2 linked regions of the Tunturibacter psychrotolerans genome follow. The main gene of each other region encodes a partner of the protein of the gene in region 2 in a complex. Links are inferred from orthologs where the notes say so. Each region holds a gene or a part of one and is shown on either strand. Other genes may lie near its edges.

What was found.
Region 1: the proteins of dnaG (region 2) and dnaB are in contact, whole or in part, in a crystal structure (PDB 2R6A), measured with the Geobacillus stearothermophilus proteins. The link is inferred for Tunturibacter psychrotolerans from one-to-one orthologs. Residues at the interface, in WP_049624496.1 of Geobacillus stearothermophilus: Lys456, Leu457, Leu458, Pro459, Ala460, Asn463, Ala464, Leu467, Leu535, Leu536, Ile537, Ala538, Gln544, Glu545, Asp548, Tyr549, His552; in WP_033016901.1 of Geobacillus stearothermophilus: Ser13, Glu15, Ala16, Gln18, Glu91, Leu92, Asp94, Ala95, Val96, Pro97, Thr98, Ala99, Ala100, Asn101, Tyr104, Tyr105, Ile108.

The regions. Positions count from the first base shown.
Region 1 is NZ_CP132942.1:792,821-795,988, reverse strand. Bases 6-2,852 are described here. They hold dnaB (replicative DNA helicase), read right to left. Parts: upstream 2,196-2,852; coding sequence 816-2,195; downstream 6-815. Other genes in these bases: RBB77_RS03185 (DUF5076 domain-containing protein), read left to right, coding at 2,416-2,715; RBB77_RS03195 (MFS transporter), read right to left, coding at 6-666. Outside these bases: more of RBB77_RS03195, read right to left, coding at 1-5; peptide-methionine (S)-S-oxide reductase MsrA, read right to left, coding at 2,989-3,168. UniProt on the Escherichia coli protein: The main replicative DNA helicase, it participates in initiation and elongation during chromosome replication. Travels ahead of the DNA replisome, separating dsDNA into templates for DNA synthesis.
Region 2 is NZ_CP132942.1:926,612-929,830, forward strand. What follows is about bases 117-3,014. They hold dnaG (DNA primase), read right to left. Parts: upstream 2,518-3,014; coding sequence 715-2,517; downstream 117-714. Other genes in these bases: RBB77_RS03720 (lipopolysaccharide biosynthesis protein), read right to left, coding at 117-627. Also shown: more of RBB77_RS03720, read right to left, coding at 1-116. UniProt on the Escherichia coli protein: RNA polymerase that catalyzes the synthesis of short RNA molecules used as primers for DNA polymerase during DNA replication.

The sequences.
Region 1 (3,168 bases), 130 kb from region 2 along the record:
AATCCTGAGCGTCTGCAGAAGCCCGGAGCTACGCACCACGGGCTGATGCGGTGCGAAAAAAGCCAAGACGCTCGGAAGTCCGATCATGGCGGCTGCCATCCAGCCAAGCGATGCCGCAGGCATGCGCGTGCTTTCGCGAATCAATAACCACGTTGCAAGCGCGCCGAAAGCCAGAGAGCCAGCCTGAAAGAAACCACACGCGGTGTGCCGGGACTTGTCCGAGTGAAGCGTTCCCATCATGCCTCCACAACTCGCAAACACAAGCTGTGTAAGGCATCCGCTAAGCAGAATAAGCCGCAGTGGAGCAGGCGCCGCGATGCTTTGTTGGTGAAACGCGAGCAGCATCAGCACAGCAGCGCCGATCGAACCAAGCATCAGCCAAGTACGCCGCTTGAGCAGGAAGTCTGTCAGCGGACTGTAGAGAAAATAGAGCGAGGTAGGTAGCGCCAGGATGGAGAGCCAATGGGATGCGACGTCGATCCTCATGCCCTGCTGCGTCAGCAGATATCCCAGCACACCACCCTGTACGATCCCATTGGCAACCACAGCCGACGGCGCGACAAGCAGACCGAAGATCCACGGCCGGTCGCCCCTGACCTTGGCCTCACCGAGAACAGACGGCAGAGCATCCGGCAACAGCAGGTCCCGCTGGTTGGCAGCATCCATAAGATTCGCGCTAATCGCTAGCGCAGTTTATAGCACGTCAGCCAGCACGAAGATCCAAAATTCAAATCGACGATTCCACTCAAAGTCAGCAACAGGTTCCGCTAAGTCGCCTTACAGAAAGCGATACGACAACCCACCAACCCAAGGAATTAATATCCGCCCGAATCCCCGGAATGCGACAGATTCTCGAACCGCGTATAGTCCGCCAAATACGCCAACTGAATACTCCCAGTAGGCCCATTCCTCTGCTTCGCAATGATGATCTCAGCCTTACCCTTCAGGTCTTCATTCTCGCGATCGTAGTACTCCTCGCGATGAATGAAGCACACCACGTCCGCATCCTGTTCAATCGAACCCGACTCCCGCAGATCGCTCAGCAGCGGCTTCTTGTCGCCACCCCTCTGCTCACTCGCACGCGACAGCTGCGACAGCGCCACCACCGGCACCTTCATCTCCTTGGCCAGCGCCTTCAGCCCACGCGAGATCGCCGAGACCTCCTGCGTGCGATTCTCGAACCCCTTCTGTCCCCCCGCCGAGCCCGTCATTAGCTGCAGATAATCAATCACAATCAGGTCCAGCGACCCATGCTGCTGCTTCAGCCGTCTAGCCTTAGCCCGCATCTCCGCCAGCGTAATTCCCGGCGTATCGTCGATAAACATCTTCGACTCCATCAGCCGCTCCAGCGCGCTGACCAGCTTCGAACGGTCGTCGCGCATCAGCATCCCGGTCTGAATCGCCTTCGAGTTCACCAGCGCCTGCGAGGCCAGCATTCTGCGCAGCAGACTCGCCTTACTCATTTCAAGCGAGAACACCGCAACAACCTTCCCTCCGCGCACCGCCGCATTCTCCGCAATATTGATCGCCCAGGCCGTCTTGCCCATCGAAGGCCGAGCCGCAATAATCGTCAACTCCGACTCCTGCAACCCGCTCGTCATCCGGTCAAACTCGAGATAGTGCGTCGCCAGCCCCGTGACCTCGCGCCCCTGCTCATACAGCGCATCAATCGACCCAAACGACTCCTTCACAATGGCCGTGATATCCGAGAACCCACCGGTCACCGCATGTTCCGAAATCTCGGTCAACCGGCTCGACACCTGGTTCAGCACATCGATCGCCTCGCGACTCTGGTCCGAGGCCTCGATCATCCCCATATCGCAAACCGTCAACAACTGCCGCATCAGGCTCTTGTCGCGAACGATACGAACATAGCTCTCGATACTCAGCTTCCGCGGTAACCCCTCGCTCAGCGAAGCGAGATACGGCAGGCCGCCCACCGAATCGAGTTCCTTCTTCTTACTCAGGTAGTCGGCAACCGTGACAATATCGACCGCATGCCCGACCTCAACCAGATGCAGCATCGCATCGTAGATCTTCCGGTGTGAGTCCAGCGCAAAATCATCTGTCTTCAGCAGCATCGTCGCGTCGATGATCGCAACCGGCTCCACCAGCATTCCGCCGAGAATAGTCATCTCGGCATGCACCGACGTGGGTCGCTCCTGCTCTCCGACAATATGGGGGTATGTAGCCATGAATCTTTAACCTTACCTGCACCCGGGTCTCTCTACCCTAAGCTCCATGCCTGTGGAAGGCTGGTGGCGCTGTGCAAGCTGTGGATAAACCAACTCTGAGTCTTTAGTTTACGACTGCACGTAGATCATCGAAGGGTTCATAAGTACCGTCCTTGGTTCACTCAAACCCAATCGTTATACGCTGGTAAGAGGACCTAACCTAACCTGCGCAGGAGCAAAGATGGGCGTCGAAAAAGTTCTTACCATTCCCGAAGAAGCGCAACAAGACAAAGCCTCTTTCGAAGTCCTTCGCGTCTGGATCGCCAACCAGGCCCAACACGTCAGCATCCGCAGCGGAGCCTGGGAAGACCCCTTCGCATGGGGCATCGTCCTCGCCGACCTTGCCCGCCACATCGCCCTCGCCCACCAGCTCCAGAACGAAGGCACCGACCCCGAAGCCTTCCTCAACCGCCTCCTCGAAGGCTTCGAAGCCGAAATCGAAAACCCCACCGACGAACCCGAGGGCGAAGTCACCCAATAACAACCCGTCACGTTGGCGCAGGGCCAATTGCAGTTGCAGTTGCAGTTCTTGCTGTCATCCCCGAAGGGGATCTGCTTTTGTCTGAGCACCCGGGCCAAAATAAATCTCAAAAACCTGGCACATTTTTAGCCACCAAAACCCACGGTGCTAAAACACCACATCCACCACACATCCCACCACGTCCAGCCACGCAAAAAACCACGTCCAGACGACGTGGTTTTCTGAAATACCCTTGAAAACGGGCCCTTCACCATAAGCAGAGAGCCCCGAAAATTATTTGTGTTTGTAATCCTGAAACAGATCGGGAAACTGCACCTTCAGCGCCGCCATCTTCGGCACATCGCACACCTGGATATACGGATTATTCGGATTCTTCTCCGCGTAATCCTGGTGATAATCCTCCCCGTCGTAAAACCCCTTCAACGGCGTCACATCCGTCACAATCGGCTTCGG
Region 2 (3,219 bases):
GCGAACAAGGATGCAGAAAAAAATGGTGATGGCCACGTTGACCGTGGCAAAGACCAGCGCCGTCGTTCGTGCGCCTGCGCCTAGAATGACGGCGCCGATCATGCAGCCAAAGGCGAACAGGGAGAACATGTTCTTGAGGAAGGTACCGTAGGGATAGCGGCCAATGGCTCGGTAGGCCGACTGCAGTAGTTGCTCGAGCTGGCCTAGCAGGACGGAGACGCCGAGGTAGAAGATGATCCACTTGGTATCGGATTCGCCCAAGGTGGTTAGCCGGAGGAGGTGGGAGGCTGGAAGATAGTAGAGCGTTCCGGAGAGCAGGATGATGGTTGCGGTGCAGATGATGGCAATCAACCACCAGCAGCTCTGGAAGACGCGGAGCGCGGCGGCGCGGTCATCGCGGGCGACCAGCATGGTCATTTCGTTGCCTGCGACGGAGCCGAAGCCTACGTTGCTGAAGCTGAGATAGGCGGGAATGGAGTTGACGATCATCCATTCGCCGTAGAGAGGGACGCTCCAAAAGTGGAGGAAGACTGGGATCTGCACGAACTGAATGACTGTGGACGAGAGTTTCCCAATCCAGTTGGTCAGGAAGCCGAGCATCAGTCTTCGCTTTGTGGAGACGTCCATAGTCATAGCTGATGTTTATTTTCTTAGATACAGAGCAAGTCTACTTTCTTATAACCCTTTGGTCAGGCAGGAGTTCCACAAATCGACCTAGGTCGATTGTTCGCGAAGTTTTCGAGCCGTCTGACGTTGTTCTTCGGTGAGGGTGGTCAGCATTTCATGGTCGCCTCGACGAGCCGCTTCGTTCATTAGGCTGCGAAGCTCGCGCTGGCGGCGTTCGAGCTGACGATACCTGAGAGTTTCGAGTGCATTTTTTACGCGCTCAGTCATGGATTGCGCGTTGGAGGAGGCTGTGTCGGGGTCTTCTGTGTCCTGAAGGGTGCGCGCTAAGAGAATTCGGCTGGCTTGGTCGGGCGCTGCGTCGAGCGGATTGGGCGGAGCCGGGGCGCTAGCGAGAGACTCGAGCAGCGTGGCGGCGGGGAGACTGTCATACCACTCCGGATGCTGTACGAGTTGCTCGGCGGCCAGGGTGCGGGCGGGGTCGGTTTCGGGCAACACAAGGGCGCGGATGAGGACACGTTCGGTTTCGCTGGCGGGGTCGTGGGTGTGGGAGCGAACGCTTTCAATGCGCTGGGCGGCGGCTTGTTTGAGCTCTTGACGGAGCATGGCGGAGTCGATGGCTAGTTTTTGTGCGGCGTCGGCGGCGAATTCGTCACGCTGAATGCGGTTGGGCATGCGGCGAATGTGGGGGAGGAGGAAGTTGAGAGCTTTGACCTTCGCGTCGGAGGTGCGGCCGGGGAACTGTTCGCGGGCGCGGTCGATGAGGTAGTCGGAGTGGCGTTTGGCGTTGCGCAGAGCTGCCATGTACTGCTGGACGCCTTGCTCGCGGATGTAGCGGTCAGGGTCGAGTCCGCCTTCGAGAGTGACGATCTTTACTTCGAAGTCCTCTTCGGTGAGGAGGGCGATGGATTTTTCTGTCGCGGTGGTGCCGGCAGTGTCGGGGTCGAAGTTGACGATGACACGTTTGGTGAAGCGGCTGAGGAGACGGATTTGCATCTCGGTGAAGGCAGTGCCGGAGGTGGCGAGGACGCCTTTGATTCCAGCCATGTAGACGGAGATGCAGTCCATCTGGCCTTCGACGAGTAGCGCAAAGCCGAGGGCGCGGATGTCGGCTTTCGCTTTGTCTAGGTTGAAAAGGACTTGGCCTTTACTGTAGAGCGCGGTTTCGGGAGAGTTGAGGTACTTCGCGATGGGGCGGCCCTTTTCGTCTTCAGCGTCGAGGGCTCGTGCGGTGAAGGCGATGGTTTTGCCTTGTTCATTGGCGATGGGGAAGGTGATGCGTTTGCGGAAGCGGGCGTAGAGTTGGCCTTGTCCGCCGTCGCTTTGTTCTTTTGCGCTGAAGAGTCCGCTGGTGCGGAGGACTTCGTCTGGGAAGTGTTTGGCCAGTTGCTCGCGCATGTGGTTGAAGTCGTCGGGGGCGTAGCCGATGCGGAACTTTGCGATGGTGTCGGCGGTGACGCCGCGGCCAGTGAGGTATTCGCGGGCGCGGGCGGCTTCAGGGGCTTTGAGTGCGGCTTCGAAGTACTGCGTGGCGGCTTCGTGGATGTCGATGAGCTGGCGGCGAGTGCCGGCTTCGCGGGCCTCTTCGGGAGAGCTGAATTCGCGCTTGGGGAGAGGGATTCCGCACCTGGTGGCTACGACACGGATGGCCTCGGGAAAGCTGATGTTTTCAAGCTTCATGACGAAGGTGAAGACGTCACCTTTCTCGTGGCAGCCGAAGCAGTAGAAGTAGTTGTGCGTGGCGTTGACGGAGAAAGAGCCTGTCTTTTCTTTGTGAAAGGGGCAGAGGCCGGTGTAGTTCTGGGCGCCGGATTTGCGCAGCTTGATGTAGTCGCCAATGATGCGGACGATGTCTGCCTGCTGCTTTACGGTTTGTGCAAAGTTGTCGGACATGGTGTTGCGCGGCGTTCAATCGGAGGTTATGGGAGGTGATGGAGTTTTTAATTGCCTGAATATGAGTTTAGACGGAGAATTTTTTTTGGTCGTGGTGCGGATCGTGGCTGTGAGGTATTTGCTGGAGTTTTTGAGTGGTGTTTTGAGAAATATGAGTTTCTGGTGATGGTTTTTTGATGGTGAGAACGTGGTGGTTTGCATGGTAAACGTGGTGAAGAAGACGTGAGATTTTCGCAGCAAAAAAATACGCCACGAATTTTAACTTTATTTTTGGTCTGACCAACATAGTCGGACCAAGAGAGCTTGAGACGAGAGAGCAGTCGTCTGATCGAGAGGCAGGCGAGATGCAGCGAGGTCGAACGTACCTTAGGATGAAAGTTGTGGCAGATTGATCCTGTGAGCAAGGCGGGTGCGGGGGAGTGATTTTGGAGAGATAGGTGGAAATGCAAATCCTCTGCGGGATGACAGCCAAGATGCAGCGGCGAACAGCAGATCCCCTTCGGGGATGACAACCAGAAAGACAAAGGCTGAGGTTCGATTGAGGATGATTTCTGCGCCTCTCGTACAACCATCGAGGGATATCTGCTCATTCTGGCAGGAGCTTACCGTACATCGTGCGGAACTTCTGTTGAGGGATTGTGTCTGTACGGTGGGAAGAGAGTGAATAGTCGTTGAGATCGTGGGCTATTCAACAACCTATGT